One region of the Glaciimonas sp. CA11.2 genome, then DNA from elsewhere that is predicted to be linked to it. Evidence: predicted binding sites of a transcription regulator. Region 1 holds the regulator's gene; each other region holds the start of a gene.
The links. The regulator sigma-54, encoded in region 1, starts transcription at its own class of promoters, with help from an activator protein. The targets are predictions, from matches to a motif close to TGGCANGNAANCTGCTTT.
Positions count from the first base shown of each region.

Region 1 (4,844 bases):
TGATGGACATTTATAATCTCCTTTGTTGAATCGCGTTACGTCATTGCGTGATGGCGCAGCAGATATCAATGCGATGATACATAGCAATATACGTTTTGATATCTGAACGTCTTATCGTACTTTCTGTCAATACATGTCGTCGCGTTATTCTCATACGAACATAAAAATGCACCGCTGTTTTTATTGAGTTGGATCAATGGCTGCATTGACAGGATGATCGGCGAAGTGATCAGCTGATGTTTCTTATATATTTTTGCGCGTGTTTTTGTTTGCTTTTTCGTCTTTATAAAAGGGACTTTACATGAAATTTATCTTTCAACCGGCATTACGTTTAGGTCTGGTGATCTCTTTAGTCTCTACCGCCGCGATGGCATTTTCTTTGGCGGATTTGAGCAATCAGGATGCCAACTCAGGACTGAAGGCGGCGCTCAATAAAGGCGCGGACGTTGCAGTTGCCAAGCTGGGCGTCGAAAACGGATTTTTAAATAACGATAAAGTAAAAATCGGATTGCCAGGGATGCTAGAGAAAGCACGACCGCTGCTTAAAATGACAGGGAAGGGCCAACAACTGGATGATCTGGTCGTGTCGATGAATCATGCCGCAGAGTCTGCCGTGCCATTGGCGAAGCCGTTGCTCCTGAATGCGGTGAAATCCATGTCGGTCACGGATGCGAAGAATATTCTGAGTGGCGGCGACACATCGGTAACCGATTTTTTCAGAGAGAAAACTGCCACCCCGTTAGGAGAAAAATTTCTCCCGATAGTAAAGAAAATCACCGACCGTAACGGTGTATCCACACAATACAATTCGACGATGGGATTGGTCAGTAAAACGGGTCTTGTGCCAGGTCAGGCGGCGACTGTTGAAGGCTATGTCACGCAGCGCACCTTGGATGGCTTGTTTTACATGATAGGGGAAGAGGAAAAAGCGATTCGACGTGATCCGATCGGTGCTGGCAGTGCAATTATCGGAAAAGTTTTTGGCGCATTAAAGCAATAGGCTGCGGCATACCATCGTCATGGTATTTTTGATGTGGACCGAATTGGGAAAGTTACGGGTCTGGCGACTTTATGAAAACTCTTTTGAGAGTGACGTTATAAAGCTTCTTGCTTAGTTATTTGTTTTGGCCGCTGTTTGAGGTGTACCCGGTTGCGTTCGAGACATTCGAGACATTCGGCGATGCCTCCGAACACTGCTAAACGATGCAAAGTGTTACGAACATATTCGGGCAGGGCGTGTGTAAGTTATATAATTTTAAAATGACAAAGGGCGCATTAACTGCGCCCTTGCTCATTTGTCAGTATAGTATTTTTCAATTTATTTATTGAGCAATACTTACGTTGACCGCATTAGAGAACCCCGTCCATCACGTTGCTGCGATGGGCAAATCCTCAGGTAGATGCTTGATTGCCGAATGTTGATGATTCTGCAATTTGTCCTTATATTTAATCACTTGTCGATCGAGTTTGTCGATTAACAAATCGATGGCGGCGTAAAGGTCATGCGCAATGCTCTCGGCATGCAGGTCTTTGCCTTTAACGCGCAGATTAATTTCGGCTTTTTGACGCTTTTCTTTCTCTGTGATTTTGTCTACCGTCAGGATCACACTAATATCTATGACCTGATCGAAGTGGCGCTTGATACGCTCCAATTTGCTTAGCACGTGTTCGCGAATGGCGGGAGTTACGTCGAGGTGATGCCCACTAATTGTGAAATTCATACAGCGCTCCTATCAAGTGTGTCGTTGGCGGTTCGGACCGGGACGATTAATTCAGTGTTGAATCACCAATTTATTCATCAACCATAAATCAATCAGTCAGAACACAGCGACGTTTGTGCAAACAAGCAAACAGCTATAAAGATTTACGCAAATTGACCGGCGGAATTCGTAAAGCTTCGCGATATTTTGCGACGGTGCGACGGGCCACTACCATACCTTGTTCCGCGAGCATGTCGGCAATCTTGCTGTCAGAGAAAGGACTTTTAGAATCTTCCGCTCCTATCAGTTGTTTGATTAACGCCCGTATCGCCGTTGAGGAAGCCTCTCCACCTGCCTCTGTAGCAACATGGCTGCCAAAGAAATACTTTAATTCGAACATCCCGTGTGGGGTGAGCATGTATTTCTGAGTAGTTACACGTGAGATAGTACTCTCGTGTAATCCTAGTGTATCAGCTATTTCGCGCAACACAAGAGGTCGCATAGCAACCGCCCCATGTGAGAAAAAATTCCGTTGACGCTCAACAATTGCCTGCGCTACACGCAGTATGGTATCGAAGCGCTGACGCATATTTTTGATCAGCCACTTTGCCTCCTGTAGCTGCGAGTTAAGTGATCCCTCGCTCTTGCCCTGCTTGAGAATGTTGGCATAAAGAGCATTAACTCGAAGCCTTGGCATAACGTCATTGTTGAGCATTACCTGCCAACCATTTTTTGTTTTTCTGACAATTACATCTGGTACGACATAATCTGACGCACCGCCAGCAAAGGTCGCGCCGGGATGAGGATTACATTTTTTGATAATAATTTGTGCCTCGCGCAAATCTTCATCATCACACTCCAGCGCTTTTTTGATTTTATTAAAATCGCGCTGGGCAAATAAGGTCAGATAACCTTCAACGATTGTTAGTGCCAGTCGGCGTGTGACGAACGCTACTTTGGGAAATGCTTTGATTTGCAATGCGAGGCATTCTGACGCGTTGCGTGCTCCGACACCAGTTGGGTCGAAGCTTTGGACCATCTTCAAGGCCATCGACAATTCTTCGATCTCGATATCAAGTTGCTCTGGAAGACGTGCAAAAATATCGTCTAGTGATTCCTCCAGGTAGCCGTTTTCATCAAGCGCATCAATGATCAACTCGATCAATGCACGGTCGCGTTGCTGATCAACAGCTTCACGCATTTGTTTGAGCAAATGTTCGCGCAACGTCGATTCGCAGGCTTCTAATTGTGGTCGTGAATCCTCATCATCTGGGGCTTTGGAGGTTCGGGAAACGTCGTCAAAGCTCCATTCGCTGTCAGTATTGCCGTTCTCTTGATTGTTTTCGCCAGACTCAGGGGCTTCACCACCGCCCTCGGGCTCTGTAGGCGAGCTGCTTACTTCGCTGTCACCAGGTGGCGCATCCATTGTTGAGGCGCTGGTACTGATCGCCCCGTCGGCGAGTAATCGCACTGAATTATCCAAAGGATCGTCTAGACGTTCCAGTAACGGATTATCCGAAAGGATGTGTTCGAGTTCCTGATGTAACTCCAACGTAGACAACTGCAACAATCGAATCGATTGCTGCAGTTGCGGGGTTAGCGCCAGATGCTGCGAGGTACGGAGTTGAAGAGATTGTTTCATGGGCGCTAGGGAATCCGTTGAATCCGTTACATGCGGAAATGTTCACCCAGATAAACTCGTCGCACAGATTCATTGGCGATGATGTCGTCTGGACTGCCGCTGGCTAGCACGCTACCTTGGTTGATGATGTATGCCCGGTCACAAATGCCGAGCGTTTCGCGCACATTATGGTCGGTGATCAAGACACCGATGCCGCGCTCTTTAAGGAACCTGACGATACGTTGAATTTCGATAACGGCGATAGGATCAATACCGGCGAACGGCTCATCAAGAAGCACGAAGCGCGGATTAGTGGCTAAAGCGCGGGCGATTTCGACACGTCGTCGTTCACCACCGGATAAAGATAACGCCTGATTTTCTCGCAATTTCTCAATTTGCAATTCTTGCAGCAGCGAATCGAGTTTGTCCGAGATCTCATCTTTAGTCAGTGCGTTGCCGTTTGGCCGCTGCAACTCAAGTACCGCACGAATATTGTCTTCGACCGTTAGCTTGCGAAAAACAGAGGCCTCTTGCGGCAGATAAGACAGGCCAAGCACCGCGCGTTGATGAATCGGTAAACGCGAGATGTCAACGCCATCTAAATCAATTGTTCCACCATCCGATGGCACCAGACCGACGATCATATAGAAAGAAGTCGTTTTTCCAGCGCCGTTAGGACCAAGCAAGCCGACGACCTCGCCGTTATTTACTTTCAAAGAGACATCGCGGACTACTTGGCGCGCGCCATAACTTTTTTGCAGCCCTTTAACGATCAAGGTGCTTAAATTTGTAGAGGTCATCTTATTTACTCTTCGGCTGGATGACTGCTTTGATGCGGCCCGCGCCAGGTTGACTATTGCCGGAAACATTGTTACTGACCGAGTAGAACTCCACGCGACTATCGTAAGAGATGAATTCGCCGTTTACAACATCGGTGACTTTGGTCCCTTGCAGACGTCGCATTTGCGCTTTCGAAAATAATTTAACGATTTCAGTTTTATCGTCGTACTCAATTCGCTCAGCTTCACCTTCGATCCATAAGTCAGGACCGCCGTCGCGCTTTTGGCGAAACGTGGCTAAGCCACCGGGAGGTGCGTATAAGGTGGCAAATTGATAGCCTGATGGGTCCGTCGTGACGACGACTTTGTTGGCTTTCATGATCAGCGTGCCGCGGGTCAGTATCACCTTGCCGGTGAATATCTTTACTTGTTTTACGTCGTCCAGCGTGAACTGGTCTGCGTCTACGTTGGATGGTTTATCTGCGTCAGCTTTTTCAGCATGGGCACCTGAAATACAAGTCAGTTGCAGCGCGAGTAGGGTTAAAAATAGAATACGTTTCATAAAAATCCTGAAAGGGGATACTGGCACTAAAAGCAACAATGGCTTCAATAGGATTATCCGGTAATCATGTGAGTTATTTAGTCTGCCGCGGTGTTGCGCGATAGGTGCCACGGACATTGTTTAATAGGCGTAATTGCATAGTCGCATTATTGGCATACATACCAACACCGGTCATTTTCGAC
Region 1 covers NZ_JAVIWL010000001.1:1,356,013-1,360,856, reverse strand. Annotated here, with positions in the region: gene RGU75_RS05785 (deoxyguanosinetriphosphate triphosphohydrolase) at 1-16, shown strand, start outside; gene RGU75_RS05780 (DUF4197 domain-containing protein) at 302-1,000, shown strand; gene hpf (ribosome hibernation-promoting factor, HPF/YfiA family) at 1,368-1,721, opposite strand; gene RGU75_RS05770 (RNA polymerase factor sigma-54) at 1,855-3,342, opposite strand; gene lptB (LPS export ABC transporter ATP-binding protein) at 3,369-4,121, opposite strand; gene lptA (lipopolysaccharide transport periplasmic protein LptA) at 4,123-4,662, opposite strand; gene lptC (LPS export ABC transporter periplasmic protein LptC) at 4,736-4,844, opposite strand, start outside.

Region 2 (4,844 bases), 800 kb from region 1:
CCATCTTGCACACCGGATTGCTGCTGACCATGCTTATTACGGGGATGGCGATGCTGACAATCGCCCTCACAGCCCATGCGATCGCTCCGGTTCAACAAGGATCCTCTGCTGAAAATCCGCAAGTACAGACACTCACTGTCGCCCAAATCATCGCCCGCAATGGTGCCGCGCGCGGCGGCATTGACGCATGGCATGCGGTTACAGGTTTAAGTGAGGTCGGCCGGATGGAGCAGGTCCAGCTTAGCACCATCAATGGAATCCACAAACCGCGTTCGGGTGCCCATTCAACCATTGGCGGCGGGGCGCGCGACCGGAGTGTGCCCTTCACCCTGCATATGCAGCGCCCGCATAAGATGTATTTGGAAATTCAATACCATGGGTCGACAGCGATTCAGGTTTTCGATGGGATGCAAGGATGGACGGTGATGCCTACATCTAGCGGGGCTGTAGCGGTGAAATACGCACCGCAGACTGCGCACGCGGCGGCGACGCAACAGGATCTGGATGGTCCGCTGATGGATAGCGCGGCAAAAGGGACTAAAGTGCTCCTCGAAGGCCTCGAATTGGTGGACGGACGTAATAACTATCGCCTCGCCTTAACATTGCGCGACGGTCAGGTGCGGCATCTCTGGATTGATGCCGACACCTTTCTCGATACCAAAATTGACGGCACCCGGATGGTAGGGGGATCAGTTTGGCCGGTAGAGACCTATTTTTCCGGTTACAAGAAAGTACACGGGCTTCAGATCCCCCATGTGCTGGACACCGCGATCGGCGGGACGCGTACCACTGAGCGCATAGTGATTGACCATGTCATGCTCAATCCTGTATTGAGCGATGCCCTTTTTTCTGCGCCCGCTGTGACGTCTGGCCCTTAACCTAACGTGTCAGCTTTAGGCTTAGGTAGGAACATGGAAATGGAGATTGATTGTGGCGATTGTACGGTGCAAAGTGGATCCATTATTATTCCCCTTGGTTTTGCTTATTATGCTTGCTGTGAGTGCATGCAGCGCAGATAGCGGAAGCGAGGCCGCACCGGCCGGTACGGTCGGGCAAGCCCCGTCGAAAAGAACGGCGACGAGCAAAGCGACTTCACCATTCCTTACTCCGCCAAGACAACCAAAGGGAACTACAAATCCTAACGCATTGCCTGCGGTGCCAAACGCTGAATAGCGCTTTGCTGCCGCTGAAGAAATAAATGGCCGCGACTGACCAGGAATGCAGGATCGCGGTAACGACTATGATGCGCAATGTATGATGGAAAAAAAGCTACGTAACCGCGTCCGTATGTTGATAGTCGGAAATCTTATTATTCGCAATGAATACGGTTCACGAAGTAGGTTCCTAGGCTCGCAAGGAGACAATAATGTTAAAGCTGCAGCAAGTGATGATGACCATGCGCAGGATGTGTAGCGAGCTGGAGTTGTCGAAGTCACAGTTTGGTGAGCTAACTGAGCTGATCGGGATAGCCTCGCTGATTGTGGATAGCCAAAGCAAGATACTGAGCATCAACGAGATAGCGGCGGCAATGCTGGGATTTAAGGTAGAAGAACTACAGGATACCTTGCTGACGCATTTAGTAGAAAATGGTCAAGGGGGGCTTGATCAAGTACTGACCTTTCCGCTGAAGTCTGGCAAGCTCGAATCGTTTGAGATCCTTTTTAAAGGCCGTAGCGGTCGCAAAAGTACACTCACTATCGTGCCCCAGTCGATTGAACATTCTGATGGCATCACGCGTTCTATGTTGCTGGTGCTCACTGAAAAAAACAATCGCAACGCTTTACTGCAAACTTTGGATCGATCAGAACCAAAACTTCAACAATTTTCGAATCGTTTAATTGCAGCCCACGAACTCGAGCTGAAACGTGTCTCTTCCGAATTGCATGACGGCATTGGACAAGTGTTGGCAATGATAAAGTTTATGATCGAAGATGCCGCGCGACAGGTAAAAAGCGGAAAGCCGGACGAGGGCGCGAAAATTCTTGATGAGACGGTGGTACGGTTGCGAGAAGCAATGAATGAAGTCAGGCGTATCTCGATTGAATTGCGTCCTAGTAGCCTAGACGATTTGGGCCTGATTCCGACGATTCAATGGCATTGCCGCATTTACAAAAAAGCATATCACGACGTGCGCCTGAATCTTGATCTGGATGTGATTGAAGCGGAAGTCCCGGAAGTGCTGAAATTGGACATTTTCCGCATTATTCAGGAGGCATTAAATAATGTCGCCAAGCATGCACAGGCATCCGAGGTAACCGTCTCTCTGCACGTGGAGCACGCCAATATGCGTTTGATCATCCGTGATAACGGTAAAGGTTTTGATTCCAATCCACTCGATTTTTCCACTGCGAATCAGGGGGGATTGGGATTAAAAAGCATGCGTGAACGGGTAGAGTCGTCTGCTGGTAATTTTTGGATTCAATCGGGTCTGAATAGTGGAACCAGGGTAGAAGCGCGCTGGTCGTTGCAGGCGGTCGTATCCGGGATATTAGTATAACAAGCGATTATGTCTGGCGGGCTTTGCAGGCGCGGAACGGTGACTCAATACCCTGTTTGGCCACCCGTTGCCCCGATACGCATAACATCAAAATGCAGCGGTGCTTCTGGCTGCCGACGCAATCGAGGAAGTGAGTTACCTCCTCGATTGAGATTCACCGGCAGCTCGCGTGGATTCTTCTGCAGCGGTATTTCTTTCACTGTCCGCTGCCCGCTGTCCACTCTCGCTTAAGCGGGACTTTGTATATTCTATAGTGTTGGCACTGACGCGATTTTGACCCAGGCTGCCGACCTTCACTGACCCATCTTCAACCATCAAAATCCAGCAGTGGGGAAACTATTTTCCATGCGAGCAGCTGCGGCAATGAATTCCGGCAGCCTGGTTCAAAATCGCGTTAGCGCGAACAGACGGAATAACAATCACATATTAATACGCGTAGTGTAACTATTTTTTTGAGGTACTACGCTTATCGATCCGGAATGGAGGCTAGCCCTTAATTGACTACACTGCTGCAAAAATGCAACGACAATTGCGCTGCGCCATCGACCGAATTACAGCGATGATACATTCTCAGCAATTTTGCTTACAGGATGAGATTTCTCGCCCATTTTTTGCGCTACGAGTGCCAGTGCCGGGGAGGTCGCCGCCGGCTACCGACACCGATATCAGTTGTCAGCAAATTTTACATATTACGAGGCGTAAAAATTATATTTTTTTAAGTCATTGATATTAAAGAAGTTTTTTTTGGGCATGATTGTTGCTTATTTAGAATTATTCTTTAATCATTCCTTGGGAAAAAAATGAAAATTCTTAATTCTTGGTCTTCCGCTGCTGCTGTAGCATTTTCGGCCGTAGGTCTACTGGCTGCACTTGCAAATGCAAATGCAAATGTGATCGATTTCGCAGGTCTTGGAAGCACATTTGGGACGGTTAAAACGTATACGCAGGATGGGATGACTTTTACCGATTCTCTCGGATTTGTTGGACCGAATATTGTTCAAAATAATTTTGCTGGTCCATATGGTTATCCGTCAACGCTTACCGTCAAGAACACCGCTGGCTCCGGCTTTAATAGCTTTGACTTCACGTCGGAACAATTTTCAATGTTCAACAACGCTGATCCTGCGTCAGTCGTGACCTTTCTCGGCACAAAGATTGACGGCTCTACCATCAGCAAGAGTTTCACAGTGCCAGGCTATAGTGTTGGTATCGAAACATTTTCCTTAACGGGCTTCACGAACCTGACACGCCTTGACGAATCGCTTGGTTTTGTGACTTTTCAAAATTTCACGTTCACGCCAGGTAATGCCACAGCCAATGTACCTGAACCGGGATCTATTGCATTGCTGGCTTTGGGAATTTTTGGTTTCGCAGTGGCACGTCGCAAATCAGGCATTAACAACGCATAAACGTTTTTTACGTTCAGTCCGAGCCTGCCCGGAGCAGGCTTTTTGCATCGGAACCTGGAGCATCAACGATAGCGGCCAGATTGTCGGGCACACCGTCAAAATCCAGCAGCCACGCAAAAAGTCTTCCTGATGTCATGTCCGAAACCGTGATGCAAGGTTATTGGTAAAGCACGTTATTTTGACTAGTTGCAGCCAAGCGCATTAACTCGCAATCGAATCTTTATAGTGGTTGCGGTCTGGATAAGCGGTACGGGTCACATTAAATATAAGGGTTTTTTTATCTGTATTCTGGTAAAGACTGTGTACATTCGTTGATACTATTCCGAGGTTTGGTTTTAATATAATGCCTTGCCCTGCCGTTTTGCTATGACGAAACAACGCATGCACTAACGCATCAGCCCACCCGCCCAAACTTTCGAGCAATGACCTTCCCGCCTGCCACAGTCTCAGGAGAATCCACATACTTCTGCATCATCACCTTGCGCTTATCAAGAAACATTGCACGGTCATAGGCCTCGCCGTAGGTATCTCCTGAAGCATGTGATAGCTGACGGTCAACGGCCTCGTGACGATAGCCCAAGCGCCCCTTAATCACGCCCATGGCAAGCAATCTGAAGCCGTGTCCGGTCATTGCGCCGCTGTATCCCATGCGCTTGATAGCTGCCAATATACCGAAATTAGTTGCACGCTTCTGAGGATCGCGCAGGTTGTAAAAGAGATACTTGTTATTGCCTGTGTATTGGTGGAGTTCTCTTAATAAAATACAACCTTGAATTGGCAAAAAATACGTGATCGTCTACTTTGCGTGGGCTCAGCTTCTTTTTTTCCATCGTTATGCGTTGCCACGGAATTAGCCAATCTTCCTTTTCGAGGTCGATTTCTTTCCATTCCGTTATCGTCAATTCGCTGGTGCGCACGAAGATCAACATCATTGGCCG
Region 2 covers NZ_JAVIWL010000001.1:559,659-564,502, reverse strand. Annotated here, with positions in the region: gene RGU75_RS02385 (outer membrane lipoprotein-sorting protein) at 1-878, shown strand, start outside; gene RGU75_RS02380 (ATP-binding protein) at 1,367-2,497, shown strand; gene RGU75_RS02375 (PEP-CTERM sorting domain-containing protein) at 3,298-3,906, shown strand; gene RGU75_RS02370 (hypothetical protein) at 3,920-4,042, opposite strand; gene RGU75_RS02365 (hypothetical protein) at 4,301-4,687, opposite strand.
Region 2: RGU75_RS02375 (PEP-CTERM sorting domain-containing protein) is a predicted target of sigma-54. The motif match lies at 3,244-3,261, and genes of this name have one in related genera.

Region 3 (4,844 bases), 2.4 Mb from region 1:
ACGTCCTGGTCTTCCATTACATCGTGCAGAAGTGCAGCCATGATCGCTTGCGCGTCAAGCTTCCAATCGGCGCAAATTTCGGCGACGGCAATTGGATGCGAAATGTAGGGTTCACCTGATTTACGCATCTGCCCCAGATGCATTTCATCTGAAAAGCGATACGCTTCCTTGACCTTCTTTAATTCGGAAGGGCTAAGGTATTCAGCGAGTTTGGTAGTCAGGTGGGTGATCGATGCAACGCCGATTTTGGACATTGGCTGATCAGTGGATGTTTCAGTTGGTGCAGTTTTGACAGCACGAGGCAATACAGCTCGTTTTACAGGAGCGGCTGATGGTAAGGTCGAATCTGGAGGAGTCAGGTTCATACTATTTATACACCAGCCGCAGTACGTGGACGATTAACCCGGCACTTTCTTAAGCATTTCGATACCAACTTTGCCAGCAGCGATTTCACGCAGGGCAATAACAGTTGGCTTGTCTTTCGCATCAACCTTAGGTGTGTGACCTTGTAAAAGCTGACGTGCGCGGTATGTTGCGGAAAGAGTCAATTGAAAACGGTTAGGGATGTGCTTGATGCAATCTTCAATGGTAATGCGGGCCATATGTTCTCCGAAAAAACAGGGTCATTGTCGCTCTTGCATCAACGCCGTTTTAGCGTCGTTGTCGTCAAGATTAACGTGGTGTCAACTTAGGTTGGCATGAATGCCAAGTTGCGCAAATAAGGATGCGTTACGAACTGCTTGTTGCGCGAAGCGACATCGTGTCGCTTTGACAATAGCAGTTAGTTCCGACAAAGCAGAAGCAAATTCTTGGTTGATAATAACATATTCGGACTCAGGCGCATGCGCGATTTCCCCGCCAGCGGCCAGAATTCTGCGGGTTATCACCTGTGGCTCGTCCTGTCCGCGTTTTTTGAGACGATCTTCCAACGCAGCGATGGACGGCGGCAAGATAAAAATACCAACAACGTGGGGAAATTGCTTTTTAACCTGTTGCGCGCCTTGCCAGTCGATTTCTAGCAAAACGTCCGTTCCGGCTTGCATTTGTTCGGCAATCGCCAGGCGGGAAGTGCCGTAATAGTTGCCATGCACTTCGGCCCATTCCAGAAACTCACCTTGCTTATGACGCGCTCGGAAGTCTTCCACTGAAGTGAAATGATATTCTCGTCCGTTTTTCTCTTTAGTGCGTGGCGGTCGGGTCGTATAAGAAATCGACAGCTTAATCGCGGGCTCTTGCGCCAGCAACGCATTTACCAGCGTCGATTTGCCCGCACCAGACGGGGCGACCACCATAAATAAGCTTCCAGACATTGGGTGTTCGTCGGGCATGGCAGCTACGTTCAGGTGTTCGTTCGGCGATAGAGGTAACAGTGGCGGCGTCATAGCGGTCAACTTATTCGTAAAAAAGGGTGGCTTGCCATTGTGCGCAGACGTGAGATCAAAGTGAGATCAAATAAGGCATCAACGCCTGAGTGCATGGCTTGCTGATAGAGCAGCATTGTATCAGTGCAGATGACGTGTTGCAGGGAGGATAGTGTGGAGTGCGCGTTATAAATGTGGCAAAAACGTAGTAAACCCGTGGATAGTGCGCAAATTTTTCTTTTGAGAAATGTAAAAGCATCTAGCCTGAATGGAATTGATTTTTTGTCCAAGACTTTCTTCCGACGAAAAGCTATGAATGTAATCGCTTGTCAATTTATGTGGCGAATCAGGCAATTACCATCTTTATGAATGAAAGCACGGGTCAAGTGACGGTTTTGGTCATGTAAAATGATGAAACAGACGAATTTTGTCGATACTTACGTAGTAAAAAACGCGCTTGTCCTTGGCCTTTACTAGGGCGGTTAGCAGAAAAGCAGAGCTGGCACGGTCCATGCTCTATCGTCTGTAGAAGTTCAACTGAATCTAGAGGGAGTTTACTACATGAATATGTCTATTCGTCGCTTGTCGACTAAAGCACAAAAAGGTTTCACGCTGATTGAGTTGATGATCGTTGTTGCGATTATCGGTATTTTGGCTGCGATTGCATTGCCAGCTTATCAAGATTACATCGTCCGTACACGGGTTACTGAAGGTTTGGCATTGGCCGAAAGTGCCAAGCTCGCCATTGCAACCGAAGGTGCAACATCCGCCGCTGATCTGGTGACCGCAAGGGCAACTTGGAATGCGCAAGCAGGTGCTACTGGTGCGAACAGCAAATACGTTAATTCGGTTCAGATTGCTGCAAATGGAGAGATCACGATTGTTTATAATGCTGCATCAGTGGGTGTGGGTGCGGCAGCGAATACGATTGTATTGGGACCATATGTCCGCACAGCCGCTGCCGGTGCTTCAGTCAAGCTGGCTGCAGCGCAAGCTGCGGGAACGACTGGCGCGCTTGACTGGGGTTGCGCATCTGCGACTCAAGCAACAGCAACAGCTCAAAACATGCTGACTGTTACTGCTGGGACATTGCTGGCTAAGTACGCTCCAGCTTCCTGCCGCTAACAGGCTTAGTTGTAACGTAAGTCAAAAAAAGATGCTTCGGCATCTTTTTTACATTTCAGAGCGTAATTTGATCAGTAGTCTACTTTCTTACTTATACGCATCGGCGATGCTCGGATATTGTTGCTCTCTTGGCTATTGGGATGACCAAATTCGGTATCGTAGTGCTATTAATTCTCCTGAGCGGTGATTATAGTTAGCAATTGTCAATTCAAGCGCGATTCAGCGGTGATGCCTAATCGGCAGCTATAATACTGCCCAATCGATGAGGATTTGGTTAAGGGGCTTGTTAATGCGCTTAGCCATCCAATCTCCCTCTGCATTTTTTGCTAGCACATACAACTACATAGACCCTATGCAATACGTTTCCACGCGCGGCCACGCTACGGCACAATCTTTTTCGCACATTTTGCTGGGCGGTCTTGCACCGGACGGTGGGCTATATTTGCCCGCAGAATATCCGCAGGTGAGCGCTGCCGAGCTCAATCATTGGCGCACATTGTCATACGCGGACCTCGCTTTTGAGGTGCTGCGGAAATTTGCGACTGATATTCCGGAAGCGGATTTGAAGGCGTTGACGCATAAAACCTATACCGGTGCGGTCTATCGCAACGGTCGTGCAGGTGAAAATGCTGAAGAAATCACGCCTTTGCGCGTGTTGGAAGAAACCGACGGCTGCAAACTTGTTCTGCAAGCGCTATCCAATGGACCGACGCTGGCGTTCAAGGATATGGCGATGCAGTTGCTGGGTAACCTGTTTGAATACACCTTGGCCAAGGACGATGCGGCGTTGAATATTTTTGGCGCGACGTCGGGTGATACGGGTAGCGCGGCTGAGTACGCAATGCGTGGCAAAAAGGGCATCCGCGTGTTTATGCTGTCACCACATAAAAAGATGAGCGCATTTCAGTCTGCGCAAATGTTTAGCCTGCAAGATCCGAATATTTTTAATATCGCAGTCGAAGGTGTATTCGATGATTGTCAGGATATGGTCAAAGCCGTGTCTAACGATCACGCGTTCAAAGCAGCGCAAAAAATCGGCACCGTTAATTCGATCAACTGGGCACGCGTCGTCGCGCAGGTGGTGTACTACTTCCGTGGTTATTTGAGCGCCACGACCAGCAACGACCAAAAAGTGTCATTCACCGTGCCTTCAGGTAATTTTGGTAATATCTGCGCCGGACATATTGCGCGCATGATGGGGTTGCCAATTGATAAGTTGGTGGCTGCGACCAATGAGAATGATGTGTTGGACGAGTTTTTCCGCACCGGTATTTACCGCGTTCGCAAATCAGCCGAAACGTACCACACCAGCAGCCCGAGCATGGATATCAGCAAAGCGTCGAATTTTGAACGTTTTGTGTATGATTTGCTGGGTCGCGATCATGCGCGTCTGAGTGCGTTGTTTCATAAAGTTGAGACGCAGGGTGGCTTTGATTTGTCGGGCAATCCCGGTAGTGATGGCGATGAGTTCCGTAAAATTGCCGAGTATGGTTTCCAGTCAGGCAAGTCGACGCATCAGGATCGTTTGGATACGATTCGAGATGTTGAGAAGCGGTATGGGATTACTATTGATACGCATACTGCGGATGGCGTGAAAGTCGCACGCGATTACATGACGCCGGGTGTGACGATGATTGTGTTGGAGACTGCGTTGCCAGCGAAATTTAATGAAACGATTCGTGAGGCTTTGGGGCGAGATGCAGAGCGGCCTGATGGGTTTGAGAATATTGAGGCGCTGCCGCAGCGGTTTGATGTGATGGCGGCGGATGTTGGGGTGGTTAAGGGGTATATTGCTGGGCATACGGGGTTGTAAATGAATGTTTGGTTTGGTTTGGTTTGGTTTGGTTTGGTTGAGTTTGGGCTTGGGTTTGGACGTCGTTACTTAATACGGTTACTGCTCCGTGGGGGCTTTGTCGGGGGTGGCCCGACAGCCAGTCACTTTTTCTTGCTTGGCTCGGCGCCCCCCGCCAAGAAAACGTAACCAAAAAGAAGGCGACCGCAACTGACGCTGCCCTGCGGGTTCCCAAGCATTTCAGCCGCCAGTCGGGTTGAAAGACCAACTCGCTACGCTCAAACATGTCTTCCAACAATTCCCGACTGACAGCTGAAATACTTGGCAGCGTCCATGACGGAGTACGTCAACGTCAAAAGCCGCAGCCTTGGTGGTAAACGGTTTGTCGTAGTAAGTATTGATAAACGAAGTTGGCTTTGACTCTAATGACATAGTAGTTTTTGACCTGCAGGCGTAGCCACCTTTGACGTTGCAGGCGCAGCCACCTTTGACGTTGTTCTTGAAGTTGCAGGCGCAGCCACCTTTGACGTTGTTCTTGAAGTTGCAGGCGCAGCCACCTTTGACGT
Region 3 covers NZ_JAVIWL010000001.1:3,798,182-3,803,025, forward strand. Annotated here, with positions in the region: gene RGU75_RS16445 (bifunctional (p)ppGpp synthetase/guanosine-3',5'-bis(diphosphate) 3'-pyrophosphohydrolase) at 1-365, opposite strand, end outside; gene rpoZ (DNA-directed RNA polymerase subunit omega) at 399-602, opposite strand; gene gmk (guanylate kinase) at 684-1,328, opposite strand; gene RGU75_RS16460 (pilin) at 1,929-2,486, shown strand; gene thrC (threonine synthase) at 2,839-4,299, shown strand; gene RGU75_RS16470 (hypothetical protein) at 4,519-4,844, opposite strand, start outside.
Region 3: RGU75_RS16460 (pilin) is a predicted target of sigma-54. The motif match lies at 1,862-1,879, and genes of this name have one in related genera.